2 regions of the Paenibacillus jepli genome follow, and region 2 is predicted to be linked to the other one. Evidence: a T-box and tRNA genes for the amino acid it is inferred to sense, from the RefSeq annotation. Region 2 holds a T-box; the other holds one or more tRNA genes.

Region 1 (7,335 bases), 2.6 Mb from region 2:
TTGACTGGGGCGGTCGCCTCCTAAAGTGTAACGGAGGCGCCCCAAGGTTCCCTCAGAATGGTTGGAAATCATTCGTAGAGTGCAAAGGCATAAGGGAGCTTGACTGCGAGACCTACAAGTCGAGCAGGGACGAAAGTCGGGCTTAGTGATCCGGTGGTACCGCATGGAAGGGCCATCGCTCAACGGATAAAAGCTACCCTGGGGATAACAGGCTTATCTCCCCCAAGAGTCCACATCGACGGGGAGGTTTGGCACCTCGATGTCGGCTCATCGCATCCTGGGGCTGAAGTAGGTCCCAAGGGTTGGGCTGTTCGCCCATTAAAGCGGTACGCGAGCTGGGTTCAGAACGTCGTGAGACAGTTCGGTCCCTATCTGTCGTGGGCGCAGGAAATTTGAGAGGAGCTGTCCTTAGTACGAGAGGACCGGGATGGACGTACCGCTGGTGTACCAGTTGTTCCGCCAGGAGCACCGCTGGGTAGCTATGTACGGACGGGATAAACGCTGAAAGCATCTAAGCGTGAAGCCCCCCTCAAGATGAGATTTCCCAGTATGTAAGACCCCTGGTAGACGACCAGGTTGATAGGTCCGGGGTGGAAGTGCAGCAATGCATGCAGCTGACGGATACTAATCGGTCGAGGGCTTATCCTAAAACCCTCAGCTAAGACTTACCTTGCTTGATTCGCATCCAGTTTTCAGTGTGCAAGACACTGATCTCGCTGCTCGTATGGACAAGCAGCATTATGTAATGTGGCGGCATAGCTCAGCTGGCTAGAGCGTACGGTTCATACCCGTGAGGTCGGGGGTTCGATCCCCTCTGCCGCTACCAACTACATAAGGACGCTTAGCTCAGCTGGGAGAGCATCTGCCTTACAAGCAGAGGGTCGGGGGTTCGATCCCCTCAGCGTCCACCATATTTTTTTTGCCTTCTTTTACGTTCATGGAGCTGTGGTGTAGAGGCCTAACATGCCTGCCTGTCACGCAGGAGACCGCGGGTTCGAATCCCGTCAGCTCCGCCATTTTACCCTTGCAAGGCTCGGTAGCTCAGTCGGTAGAGCAGAGGACTGAAAATCCTCGTGTCGGCGGTTCGATTCCGTCCCGAGCCACCATTTGCATATGGAGGATTAGCGAAGTGGCTAAACGCGGCAGACTGTAAATCTGCTCTCTCTGAGTTCGGTGGTTCGAATCCATCATCCTCCACCAGTTTTCTTTTAGTACAAGAGCCATTAGCTCAGTTGGTAGAGCACCTGACTTTTAATCAGGGTGTCGAAGGTTCGAGCCCTTCATGGCTCATCGGGAATACATCGAAGCTGTTTTTGCGAGTGCCGCAAAGACAGCTTTTTTCGTATGCAAAAAGGGTTTGTGCGAAAGGTGTCGAATCTACAACTCATGATGTCGAATAAAAGAAATACGATCCGTAATCTGCTGTTGCTGCTGCTGTTCGTGTTGATTCTTGGAAGCCTCCGGCTTATCTGGTATACAAACAACAAGCTTCCCGAGCAACCCTTTGCACAACAAGGGGTGCTGGAATTACGGGAATGGGACATTGGGGGCCAATCCTCGATTAATCTTGATGGCGAGTGGGAGTTCTATCCCGGGCAATTGCTTACATCTGAACAATTGGCCGGGCCGGAAGCCCCTTCGCCGCGCTATCTAACCGTTCCGGGAACGTGGCAAGCAGGCTTCGGCGAGTTGAAAGAGAATGCGTTTGGTTCGGGGACCTATCGATTGATAATTCAAGTCAATCGTGATTTTGACGAGCCATACGGACTGTGGATTCAGGGGATCCAAGCCTCCTCGCAGTTGGAGATCAACGGGACCCCGGAAGGGATGTTCGGCCAGGTCGCAAGCTCTGAGGAGGAGTACCGGCCACGAAATGTGACTTACACGGCTACTGTTGTCCAACCTGGTCCCGTGATCGAGCTCATCGTTCGCGTGGCCAATTATGAGCAGCCCAACAAAGGAGGGATTGTAAAACCGATTCGTTTCGGGAGCCAGGCGACGATTGATTCGGAGCGTATGTATTCGATCGGTTTCCAATTGATTGCTTTCGTCGTTATGCTCTTGCATGGTTTGTATGCAGGGATCCTGTATATGTTTAATCGAGGGAATCCTGTTTTCTTGTTGTTCCTTGCTCTTATGGTAACGGTAGGGTTGTCCATTGTGTCAGACCATGACAATCTGTTGATGTTGTGGCTCCCCTTCAATTATACGTGGGCTTTTAAAATCAGGCTATTATCCTATGTAGGGTTAAGTTTTTTTATGCTGCTGTTGACATTCAGCTTCTCTGGCCAGAAGCGCGGGTGGTTGTTTTCGTGCTACATCACCCTGTTCTTGCTCTTTAGCGGCTTCGTGATTGTCAGCGACGCAACTTCGATCTATTACGTCTATGACAAATTTCGCCCGATGTTATTCTTGTATCTGTTGCCGATCGTCTGGGTCATCGCTTTGATTGTAAAGATGCTGATGCGGAATAAAGATGATGCGATCTATCTGCTGCTTGGCGGATTGGGTATTGTCTCCAGTGCGGGGTGGGGCGTCTTCGTCAATCTGGAGAAAGTGCGGGGGACTTATTATCCCGTCGATATTATTGCCGCACTTGTGGGATTCTCGGCCTATTGGTTCAAACGCTACTTCCGCAACTGGGAAGAAAATCTCAGATTGAATGAACAGCTGAAGCTTGCCGACAAACAAAAGGACGAGTTCCTGGCGAACACGTCGCATGAGCTGCGGACGCCGCTGCACGGAATTATGAATATCGCACAGACGGTCGCCGACAAGGAAAAGCACGCCATGGGCGAACAAAGCCGCAAAGATATGGAGCTGTTGGTTACCTTGAGCCGTCGTATGTCGCATATGGTTGGCGATCTATTGGATGCTGTGCGGCTACAGGATCGGGCGATCGTGCTGGAGCGTGAACCTGTACTTCTGCAATCTGCTTGCGCTGGTGTGATGGATATGCTTTCTTTTATGAAGGATGATAAACATATTCAATTCCAAATGCTTGTGCCGCCAAACTTTCCTCCCGTCGATGCTGACGAGAAGCGGCTGGTACAAGTCCTGTTCAACCTGCTGCATAATGCGGTCAAATATACCGAAAAAGGTGTCATTGCCGTCTCGGCGGAGGTCAAAGGCCGATATGCTGTCCTGCATATTGAGGATACGGGAAGAGGGATGGATGAGGATCTGCAATCACGGATCTTTGACCGTTACGAACAAGGCAGCCTGGGACAAGCAAGCGGCGGAATCGGGTTAGGGTTGCATATTGCCAAGCAATTGGTGGAGCTGCATGATGGCCACATGTCTGTTAGGTCGACACCTGGAGAAGGTACGGTCTTCTCTGTGACGTTACCGCTGTCGTCCGGGAAGGCTGCTCCACGGACGGCAGTTGTCGACGATGATCTGGTCTCGGCAGAGCTGACCTCGGCAGAGCTGACCTCGGCGCTGGTAAAGGCAATGGATCTCGAACGGGCTACGGGCACCAGGGATCTTCCCAAATCCGCCGGACCGCTGCGCATCCTGGCCGTGGATGATGACCCTGTAAATCTGAAAGTGATTGTCGGGCTCCTTGCTACTGATCAATGCTTGGTCCAGACCTCCAGAAGCGCTCAGGAGGCGGTGGAACGACTGTCCTCCGAGTCGTGGGATCTCCTGATTGCCGATGTCATGATGCCGGAGATGTCCGGTTACGAATTGACAAGGCTGGCCAGGGAGCGCTTCAAGCTCTTTGAACTGCCGATCCTCCTGCTCACCGCCCGCAGCCAGCCAGAGGATATATCAGCGGGGTTCCGGGCCGGCGCCAACGATTATGTGACCAAGCCGGTCGACGCGATGGAGCTGCGTTATCGCGTACTGTCGCTGACGGCACTCAAGCAGTCGGTTAACGAGACTATGCGGATGGAGGCTGCCTATCTGCAGGCCCAGATCCAACCTCATTTTTTGTTCAATACGCTGAACTCGATCATGGCGCTGAGCGATATCGATCTGCGGAAGATGCAGCAACTGGTCGATGCCTTTGCCTCGTACCTGCGGATCAGCTTCAACTTCCTGAACACCAAGGAGCTTGTGCCGCTCTCGCATGAGCTGCAGCTGGTCCAAGCGTATCTCTACATCGAGCAGGAGCGGTTCGGAGAGCGGCTCGCGGTAGTGATGGAGACCGGCGATTCGATGGGGATCGTGCTGCCGCCGCTTACGCTCCAGCCGCTCGTCGAGAACGCGGTGCGCCACGGTCTGATGCAGCGCTCCCGCGGCGGGACGCTGCGCATCCTGGTGGAGCGCCGGCCGGAGGGCAGCGTGCTTACGGTGTCCGATGACGGCAAAGGAATGACAGAGGAACAAGTGGTGCGCCTGCTCGGCAGCGACCAGCCGCCTGAGCGGGGGATCGGCCTGTACAATACCGACCGCCGGCTGAAGCAGCGTTACGGCAAAGGACTAATGATCAGCAGCCGGCCCGGAGAAGGGACGACGATCTCGTTTCTGATCCCGGCCCCCATGGGCGGGGAGACGGCCGGTGCAGTTTAACAGCTGCCTTTTGTTTGTGTTACAATGGCCTAAAAGGGCATTCTGAGCAATGCGGATAGGAGCACAGCAAAGCATGAGCACTGCGCAGTGGAAAGAGCAACTGGAGCAGATACTGAACAGCCCGTTGCGTGTTTTGAGGATCGATCTGCAGGACTGGAACAAAGCAAGCCTGGAGCAGGGCGCGCAGACGCCGCTCGAGGCAGTGCCCGGAGCGAACGTGGAGATCGCGGGCGGGCGGATCTGGTATGCTGTACGGATGGAGAGGGCGCATATCGAAGTCATCGAGCTGGAGCAGGACGCGCTCTCGGAGACGGAGCGGCGGCTGCTCGGCTGGACGATTGAGCACATGAAGCCGGTCAAGCCCGCCGTTCCTCATGCGCAGCAGGAAGCGGAGCGGCAGGCAGAGGAGTTGGGCTCATGGATTGCTTATCAGTTGGATAATGGACGACTGGATCTGGAGGTGCCGGAGGCGCTGACCTTTGGCGGCCGGCTGTTCTCGGATATGATTCCCTTCCTGCTGGTCAGTGAGCATGAGCGTCTGCGCAATACGTATGCCGAGCTTGAGAAGCTGCTCAACTCCTTTTTCATCGAAGAAGTCATGCTGATCCCGCTGAAGGAACAGGAATGGCTGATCCTCGGGCCGATGGCGCTGCTCAGCGAAGCGGAGAGCGAAGATCGCAATGAAGGCGAGGACGAAACGCCGCTGGAGATGCTCGCTTCGATGTGCTCCGGCCTGCACGGCATGCTCGCAAGCGAATGGGTGGGCGAGTGCCATCTGGCGGTAGGCGAGCCGATCAGTCCGGCCAAAGCGATCGTGGAGACGGCGTCGCTGCTCCGGGAGACGGTATTCCTGGGACGCAAATTCCACGTCGGGGAGAGTGTGCATCTGCCATGGATGCTTCATCTGGAGCGTCTGCTGAACAGCATCCCCGAATCGAGAAGAGCCGAGTACATGGAGCAGCTGATCAACCGCTCGGACGTGCTGCTGGAGCCGGAGATTCTGATGACGCTGGAAACCTTCTTCCGCCTGGACTGCAACGTTAGCGAAACGGCCAAAAAGTTGTATATTCATCGGAACACGCTGCTGTACAGGCTGGACAAGCTGAAGCAGGAGACCGGATTGGATGTCCGGCTGTTCCGGGACGCCGTTTTGGTAAAGATTATATTGCTATTGTATAAAGTGACGAAAAGAAAGTAGTTTTTTTGTAAAGTATGTGCATAGTCATCTGCACAGGACTAAGCTAAGATAGATAGTAACAAGTAAACCAAATGCTTAGGGGGAAATAAAATGGCAGGCGTACGCTTAGAGCACATTTTCAAAAAATATCCCGGTTCTGAAACAGCTTCGGTAACAGACTTCAACTTGGACATCAAGGACAAGGAATTCCTCGTTCTCGTCGGACCTTCCGGTTGCGGTAAATCGACCACACTGCGGATGATTGCCGGCCTTGAGGAAATCTCCGAAGGCAAGCTGTTCATCGGCGAGCGTCTGGTTAACGATGTCGCTCCTAAAGACCGCGATATCGCGATGGTATTCCAATCTTACGCTTTGTACCCGCATATGAACGTGTATCAGAACATGGCATTTGGTCTGAAACTTCGCAAATTCAAAAAAGCAGACATCGACAAGCGTGTCCGCGATGCTGCCAAAATTCTCGATATCGAGCATTTGCTCGACCGCAAGCCGAAAGCACTCTCCGGTGGTCAGCGTCAGCGTGTCGCCCTGGGCCGCGCGATCGTTCGTGAGCCGCAAGTATTCCTCATGGATGAGCCGCTCTCCAACTTGGATGCCAAGCTTCGTGGTCAGATGCGCGCCGAGATCAGTAAGCTGACGAAGCGTCTTGAGACGACTACGATCTACGTAACGCATGACCAGATCGAAGCGATGACGATGGGTGACCGTATCGTCGTTATGAAAGACGGCTTCATCCAGCAGACAGCTTCGCCAGAAGAGCTGTACAACCGTCCGGTGAACATGTTCGTAGCCGGCTTTATCGGTGCCCCTTCCATGAACTTCATCAAAGGGACGCTGACAGAGCAAGGCGGAGCGATCCGCTTCAAAACTTCGGGCATCGACGTAGCTCTGACTGAAGGCAGAGCACAGATCATTCGCGAGAAAGGTCTAGTCGGCAAAGAAGCCATCATGGGCATCCGTCCTGAGGACTTCCATGACGAGCCGGTCTTCATCGAAGCTTCCCCTAACAGCGTGGTCAACGCGCACGTGGAAGTATCCGAGAACCTTGGTCATGAGAAGTATCTCTACCTGAATGGTGTGGGCTCTGAGACTGTCATCGCTCGTGTGGATGGCCGCTCTACAGTAACCGACGGCATCACTGTTAAACTGGCGATCGACATGAACAAAGTTCATATGTTCGACCTGACGACTGAGCTGAACGTATTCGAAAGCTAATTCCCCCTTTATTTTATAATCAACAGCTGTCCGGATGACCGGGCGGCTGTTTTTATTTTTTTTGGAGTTATTTTATTATGTTTGAGCTGCAGGCGGATCGGTTGCTTTCGGCGTGTAATTCCTATACGATGGATACATTGAGTCAAATGTGCAATACATGCGAAAGCCGGCGAAGTCCGGACGTAAGGAGGCCATGGCATGCCCAAAAGAGTGAAGGTGTCGGAGCTGGTCCAGCAATTCCAACTGGAGCTGCTCGCAGGCGAAGACGGACTGAAGAGAGGCATAACGGTAGACGACTTGTACCGTCCCGGACTGGAGATGGCCGGGTACTTTCACTATCATCCCAATGAGCGCGTACAGATCCTGGGGCGGACCGAACTGGCCTTTCTGGAGACGCTGGACACAGA
Region 2 (7,335 bases):
TCGCCGGCGATCAGCGGCTTGGGCCCTTCCCCATACCTGTCGATGAGGATGGGCGCGCCGTCGCTGCCCGACCCTTTGGGATGCAGAGTTCCGGACCAGACTCCACCCGCCTTGAAGCGGATCTCGTCGCCCGGCTGGAACGTCGTCGCATTAATCTTCTCCAGCGTCTGCCAGGCTGCGGCAGGATCGGTGCCGCTGTTGGCGTCGTCACCCGAAGCCCCATCGATATAATATACCGTGCCGATTGCTGATGCCGCTGCACGCTCCGCGACAGTCCCTGCGGGCAGTTGCCAGAGGGCAGCCATCAGGAGCACCGCCAGAAATCTGGCCGCATTGCGTCGTAACTGATCCATTTTCCATTTCCTCCTTCACGAGATAGGTTGTGATCCGACTGACGTTCATTCCTTCACATAACGCAGCCATCGCTGTTCATCATGAGCCGCAGATGTGAGCTGGATTTCGGCGCTGCGGATTCGTTCCTCAAGATACGTATCGAAAGCGCTGCTCAAGTAATGCTTGCGGACATTGCCCCGTTGCAATTCAAAGCTCTCATAGCCGCCGGGCTCCCGCGCCTGGATGAGGGCAACAGCATATTGCCCCGTTTGCGGGTTTTCCTCGACATGACTGACCTCGCCTGGGCGCCCCGTTTCCGAGACGAAGCGGTACAATTCCGGCTGGGCCTTATACAAGGTGCGCGCCATCCCTTCATCCAGCCGGTGCTCAGTGATCGTATAGCTTATCGCTCGTTCGGACAGGCTCGTGCGTCCGGCCGCTTCCTCCGGATCGCGGCCCTGCTCCAACAGCCTTTGGACAGACGTCAGTTCCGAGTATAGCTGCGACTGATCATCCGCGCTAAGCTGTTCATTGTCATCTCTGTACGAGGCGGTCAGCAGCACGAAGCTTACCTCGTCTTCCATGCGAAACCATTCGTCCTTGATGGTCTCATAGTGCTCCCGCAGCTCCTTCTCCGATACGGCAAGCGGTCCGTTGGCCAAGCTTTCCATAAGCTCCAGACGCAGCGTACTGGCGTACAGCTCCGTAAACCGGTGCTCGTCCAGGGCTACTGGTCCGTATACGGTCAACCCGGCTTCCTTGTCGGCGCTCCGGCGGGCGTTTTCCTGCCGCATCAGACTTGTTCTCGTCGCATAGGATGAATCCTGTGCGAGCTCAGCCTCGACTGCGGCCTGGAGGAGCACTTGCAGACGTATGACCTCCTCCAAAGCCCGGTCCCTTAGGATCTCAAGCGGTGTCGGCCCCTCGCCCGCCGTCTGCCAGAACGCAGCGCTCCACTGCATTCCCCGCTCGCGCCGGAACTCGTCGATCACGCTTGCCCGCAATGCTGACATCGCGCTCCCCAGCTCCGCTTCAGGAATATCTACGCCATTGACGACAGCGACCGGCGGTCCCGGCTCGAATAGCCTGTCGCTTGACCATCCTTGTCCGGGCAGCAACCAGACACAGCAACATACAGCGACTGCGGCCAGCAGGGTTCCCAGCCAGACCGGCTTCCTTTCGATGAGGCGTTTTTGATTCATCTCTTCCCTCCTTTCTCGGTTTTCACTTGGATTGTAAACGTTTTCAGTTTAGAACAGAAGGGGTCGCTGATGACCGATTCCGGTAATTTAATGACTTTAAACGCAAACTCTATAAAAATACCTACTTAAGCCGTTTCGTTTCCTATGCTAAAATAAGCGGTGTAGATCACTTCCGCCTGCCACGTATGCTGGGCATCTGGCGTGAGCCAGAGGAGCAGGTACATATCCCAAACAAGCTAGAGGAGGAAATGAAGATGACGATTACCATCAGCAGTCTGCAAGATACCGTAAGTCTGAACAACGGGGTGCAGATGCCCCGCCTCGGCTTTGGCGTCTTCAAGGTGAAGGCTGGCGAAGAAGTCGTAGATGCCGTCAAAGCGGCTCTAGCCGCTGGTTATCGTGCGATCGATACGGCAGCAGCCTACCAGAATGAAGAAGGTGTCGGCCAGGCGATCCGGGAGAGCGGAATCCCCCGCGAGGAGCTTTTCATCACGACCAAGGTATGGAACAGCCGTCAAGGCTACGACAGTACGCTGGAAGCCTTCGAGGAAAGCCGCCGCAAGCTGGGGCTGGATTACCTGGACCTCTATCTGATCCATTGGCCGGTCAAAGGCAAGTACAAGGATACCTGGCGCGCCCTGGAGAAGCTTTACAGCGACGGCGTCGTGCGGGCGATCGGCGTCAGCAACTTCCAGACGCATCATCTCGATGATATCTTCGAGGATAACACGATCGTACCGGCAGTGAACCAGATCGAATACCATCCGCTGCTCACCCAGGAGAAGGTCAAGGGCTACTGCGAGGACAAAGGCATCCATATCACCGCCTGGAGTCCGCTCATGCAGGGCAATCTCGATCTGCCGCTGCTGCTGCAGCTGTCGGCCAAGTATGGCAAGTCGCCGGCCCAGATCGTCATCCGCTGGGATCTGCAGAAGGGCGTGCTGACGATTCCCAAATCGATCACACCGTCCCGGATCAAAGAGAACGCCGATGTCTTCGACTTCGAGCTGTCTAGCGAAGATGTCGCCGCCATTGATGCGCTGAACCAAAACCGCCGCTATGGCTCGGACCCGGACAATTTCAACTTCTAAACGGCAAATAAAACAAGACTCTCCATCTAGTTGGTTGTTACACCAGCAGGATGGAGAGTTTTTTGGTTTTTCAATGGAGTGGATAATGAAGATGAACAGAGCGATAAACAGTAGCTTTTCGGTTATAACATCCATGCCGATTCCTTTCTCTGAAAACAACCTATGCGATGATTCGCATCATTCCTGATCGAACGGGCTGGGTGACCGAACGAATATGAAAAATCGTATTCATTCCACGCAAAACCCCGAAAATGGCAGAATAAGCACGATATTTCGTGTTTATTTTCTCATTTTCAGGAAAATTGGTCAATCGAGTATGAATTTTCGTATTCATTGTGCTGACGCTGCCCCGTCCCCACTCCATAACCAAGGTGAAACGGCTATTGCCGTCCTCTGGCGGCGTCGCTAGTTTCATTCCGGAGAAATATAAGCCAAGTAGATGTGTAAAACATATACGCTTATATTTGAAAAAAGACACGAACGCCATCCGTTCGTGTCTTTTTCACTGTAAGTCCCTTAAGCCAATTTCACCAAGCTATAGTTCTTCTTGCCTTTGCGGATGATGATGAAGCGGCCGCCGATTGCATCCTCCGCCGTAACATCGCGTGCCACATCCGTCACTTTCTCCCCGTTCATCGAGATTGCGCCTTTTGTAATATCTTCGCGAGCTTGGCGTTTGGACGGTTCGATGCCGAGATCGACGAGCCAATCGACGATATTTTTGGATTCCTGCGACGCTTCGTACGTCGGCATTTCCTTGAAGCCCTGCTCGATCTCATCTGCGGTAAGCGATTTGATGTCGCCGGTGAACAGCGCTGCCGTGATACGCTTGGCCTGCTCCAGCAGCTCCTCCCCATGCACGAATCGTGTCATTTCCTCAGCCAGCGTTTTTTGGGCTTCCCGCTTGTGCGGCTCCGATTCCACCTTCTCTGCCAGCGCATCGATCTGCTCCTTGGTGAGGAAGGTGAAGTACTTCAAGTATTTGACGACATCCCGGTCGTCCGTATTGGCCCAGAACTGATAGAACTCGAACGGCGTCGTCTTCTTCGGATCCAGCCAGATTGCGCCGCCAGCCGTTTTGCCGAATTTGGTGCCGTCTGCTTTGAGCATGAGCGGAATCGTCAGACCAAAAGCTACGGCTTCCGACCCTTCTTTTCTCCGGATCAGATCCAGGCCGCTCGTAATGTTGCCCCACTGGTCGGAACCGCCGATCTGCAGCTGGACATCCTCATTCTGGTACAGGTGCAGGTAGTCCAGCGACTGCAGGATCTGGTAAGAGAATTCGGTGAACGAGATACCGGTCTCCAGTCGGCTCGACACGACGTCCTTGGCCAGCATCTGATTGATGCTGAAGTTTTTGCCGTAGTCGCGCAGGAACTCGATAACGTTGATTTTGTGCGTCCAGTCGTAGTTGTTGACCATCCGGATCTGCGTATCGCCTTCCGTCAGGAAGAGCTTCCGCATCTGCTCGCTAAGCGCCTCGACATTGTCCTGAATCTGCTCCAGCGTCTGGAGCGAACGCTCGGACTGCCGGCCGCTCGGATCGCCGATCGTCCCCGTGGCTCCACCGATCAGGATGACCGGACGATGGCCCGCCAGCTGGAACCGTTTGAGCACCATAAACGGGATCAGGTGACCGATATGCATGCTGTCGCCCGTCGGGTCGACGCCACAGTATAGCGAGATGGATTTCTGCTCCGTCAGCTCCCGCAGCCCTTCCGCATCCGTCTGTTGATTGATGGCCTCGCGCCATGTTAATTCATCGATAATATTCACTGTCCAACACCCCTTCAAAGTTATGCCTGCTACCCTGTACAAACGCAAAAAAGCCCCCATGTCTACTGACACAGGGACGATTAAAAAACCGTGGTACCACCCAGATTGCATGTATGGAAAGGCGCGCGCACTCCCATACCTGCCACTCTTTGGCGAGATATCGTTCGCCAGATCCGCCCGGCGTTACCCGAGATACTCCAGAGTGTAATTCGCTGCCGTCGTGTGTGCCGGGTTCCATCAACCCCCGGCTTTCTGTTACAGGGACTAGGCTGCTACTGAGCTCTTTCAACATACGTGTTATATAACGTTAAAAGCATTATAGAGAATTAAATTTCCGCTGTCAACCAAATGATTATGTAACCATATAACTTTACTTTGATGGTTACGCATGTTATATTCTCAGCACAGAAGAAAGAAGCGAGGTTAAAGATGGATTTATTATTCATGGACGTCATCAACAGTAATCGGGTTGATTGGCGTGACTCAAAAATTCAACGGGACATGCTCGACGATGAACAATGGATACGTGATTTTTTATGTAAATGGGAATTGACTGCTACTCTCCCCATGAACGCTGATAATTTGAAGAAACTAAAGAGATTGCGTGATCTTATGCGTACGATCTGTATTGCATTGAACGCCGACTTAGCGTTGCAACAAGACCAACTTCATGAAATCAACCTTATGTTGACTAGTGTATCTTCACAATTTCAGCTTAACGCTTCTAAAAACGCTTTTGAGATGGAGCAAATGTACAATGCCGAGGATTGGACCCTGGTCCTATGGCAGACCACATACTCCTTTGCCCAATTATTATCCAAACCCGATGTAAATCGATTAAAAGTATGCGACAACCAAAATTGTGAATGGATATTTCTTGATCAGAGTAAAAACCAAACACGTCGCTGGTGTGATACGAAAGTATGCGGCAATATTATGAAAGTCCGTCGCTTTCGCAACAGAAAAAAGGAACAGAACGATTAGGCGACTTCGTTCAACAATCCATTCAAAAGGAGAGAAAAATGGAAAACTATCGGCATAGAACCCATCATCAAACCATCACCGTTGACAATCTGGACGTCTTCTACAGATATGCGGGCAATCCTGAGAATCCAGCCATTCTGCTGCTTCACGGATCTCCAAGCTCCTCGTATATGTTTCGTAACATTATTGAATCCCTAGCAGAATCAGCCTATGTCGTCGCGCCTGATTTGCCAGGCTTCGGCCTCACTTCGTCGCCGTCCATCGATACCTATACCTATACGTTTGAGAATATGGCCAATACGATGGAGGCTTTCATCGACGCCCTCGGCATGGATCGATTCTTCCTGTTCGTTAACGACTTCGGTACGCCTGTCGGCTACCATCTTGCGACGCGGCGGCCGGATCGTATCCTCGGTCTGGTTATTCAGAATGGCAATGCACATGATGAGGGATTGGGCCCTGAATGGGATACTGCGAAGGCGTTCTGGGCCGATCCTACGAGGCGAACAAGGCTAAAATGCCGGAGTGGCTAAATTTTGAGGGCACCCGTGATACCTATATTGGAGGTCTTTCCGAACGCCTGAAGGTCCTTCACCCGCCGGATTGCTGGCATCTCGATTGGGAACGCATGGCGAAACCCGGCCACATCGACATTCACTTCCAAATCTTTATGGATTACAGCGCACATGTCGCTCGTTTTCCGGTCATAGCTTCCTACCACCGTGAACACCAACCTCCTTGCCTGCTGCTTTGGGGACGGCATGACCCTTTCTTTGCGTTAGACGAAATCATGGCCTATAGCCGCGTCCTTGACATGCTCGAGATTCATGTTTTTGATGGGGGCCACTTCCTTTTGGAGACGCATCATCGCGAATGTGCCGCACTCATTGAGCGCTTTATCTGCGATGTGAAAGCAGGATGCTCCTAGCCCTTGACGGCTCCGGCCACTACGCCTTCGATAATATATCGCTGAGGGCTGATAGAAGTGGATTCGACATCGAAACTTGAATGCAGTCGGATAAGAGTTTCCAAAGGAAACTAGCTTCGTAAGCTTCCGCATAGGTGCTCACGTAGGTCTGCCTACGCTCCGCTCCTCAGTACAAAAAAAAGCCGCCGTACCTATCCTTAGGTAATGGCGGCTTGCGATTATATAAAGCATGCGATTATTTAAAATCAAACCCCTGCTGTTCCAGCATCTGCCGGACTTCGGGATAATAAATGCGGTTGTAGAATGAAGAGACCGTCTGCGACCAGTTGCGTGATTCCTTGCCCCCGGTCCGTTCTCTCATATAGGCCGAGACCTCTTCATCATACTGCCGGATCAGCTCTGGCAGCGGCTCTTGCTCGTAGCGCTCCCTGTGCCACACCGCGGTTTGCGGCAGCCGGTGCTTCTTGTGCGTCGGATCTGCCGGATGTCCGACGACCAGTCCGCTGACAGGGAATACGTACTTCGGCAGCTCCATCAGCTCGATTAGCGCTAGCGGGCTGCGTCTGGCCCCGCCGATCGGCACCGTGCCGAGTCCGAGCGATGACGCCATAGCCATCGCACTGCCAAGGGCAATGCCGACATCAGTGGCGCCGACGACAATGGATTCGATCCCAGTGGTGATGACCAGCTCTTGACCGTTCAACTCGGCGGCGATTTGGGCGCGCCGGAAGTCCGCACAGAACAATAAGAACACTGGCGCTTGGGCAATCCATGCCTGGTTGCCGGCCAGTTCGGCGATCTTGGCTTTTTTGACCGGGTCCTGGACACTGATGACGGTCACCTGCTGACCGTTGATGGAGGTCGGTGCCGCCTGGACGGCTTCGATGATCTGAGTCAGCTGCGCTTCGCTGACGGGTTGATCGGTATAGCTGCGGATGGAACTGCGGTTGGTTAGCGTGTGATAGACGTCATTCATGATATCCCTCCTGTATCTTTGCTCTGCCTAAGTTTACCACGACCA

The links. The T-box of region 2 lies ahead of tyrS (tyrosine--tRNA ligase). A T-box ahead of a tRNA ligase gene usually reads a tRNA of that ligase, here a tRNA-Tyr.
Region 1: it encodes a tRNA-Tyr, which carries the amino acid that the T-box ahead of tyrS (tyrosine--tRNA ligase) is inferred to sense. The anticodon was not compared.

Annotation. Positions count from the first base shown of each region.
Region 1 is NZ_JBDFMD010000001.1:2,886,583-2,893,917, reverse strand. Features, by position in the region: rRNA gene ABC336_RS12865 (23S ribosomal RNA) at 1-648, shown strand, start outside; tRNA gene ABC336_RS12860 (tRNA-Met) at 750-826, shown strand; tRNA gene ABC336_RS12855 (tRNA-Val) at 836-911, shown strand; tRNA gene ABC336_RS12850 (tRNA-Asp) at 940-1,016, shown strand; tRNA gene ABC336_RS12845 (tRNA-Phe) at 1,031-1,106, shown strand; tRNA gene ABC336_RS12840 (tRNA-Tyr) at 1,116-1,200, shown strand; tRNA gene ABC336_RS12835 (tRNA-Lys) at 1,218-1,290, shown strand; gene ABC336_RS12830 (hybrid sensor histidine kinase/response regulator) at 1,387-4,518, shown strand; gene ABC336_RS12825 (PucR family transcriptional regulator) at 4,592-5,716, shown strand; gene ABC336_RS12820 (ABC transporter ATP-binding protein) at 5,807-6,928, shown strand; gene hprK (HPr(Ser) kinase/phosphatase) at 7,127-7,335, shown strand, end outside.
Region 2 is NZ_JBDFMD010000001.1:299,676-307,010, forward strand. Features, by position in the region: gene ABC336_RS01410 (beta-xylosidase family glycoside hydrolase) at 1-353, opposite strand, end outside; gene ABC336_RS01415 (SurA N-terminal domain-containing protein) at 399-1,535, opposite strand; gene ABC336_RS01420 (aldo/keto reductase) at 1,790-2,626, shown strand; gene tyrS (tyrosine--tRNA ligase) at 3,143-4,402, opposite strand; T-box leader at 4,472-4,700, opposite strand; gene ABC336_RS01430 (CGNR zinc finger domain-containing protein) at 4,847-5,386, shown strand; gene ABC336_RS01435 (alpha/beta fold hydrolase) at 5,425-5,919, shown strand; gene ABC336_RS01440 (alpha/beta fold hydrolase) at 5,904-6,314, shown strand; gene ABC336_RS01445 (NADPH-dependent oxidoreductase) at 6,550-7,290, opposite strand.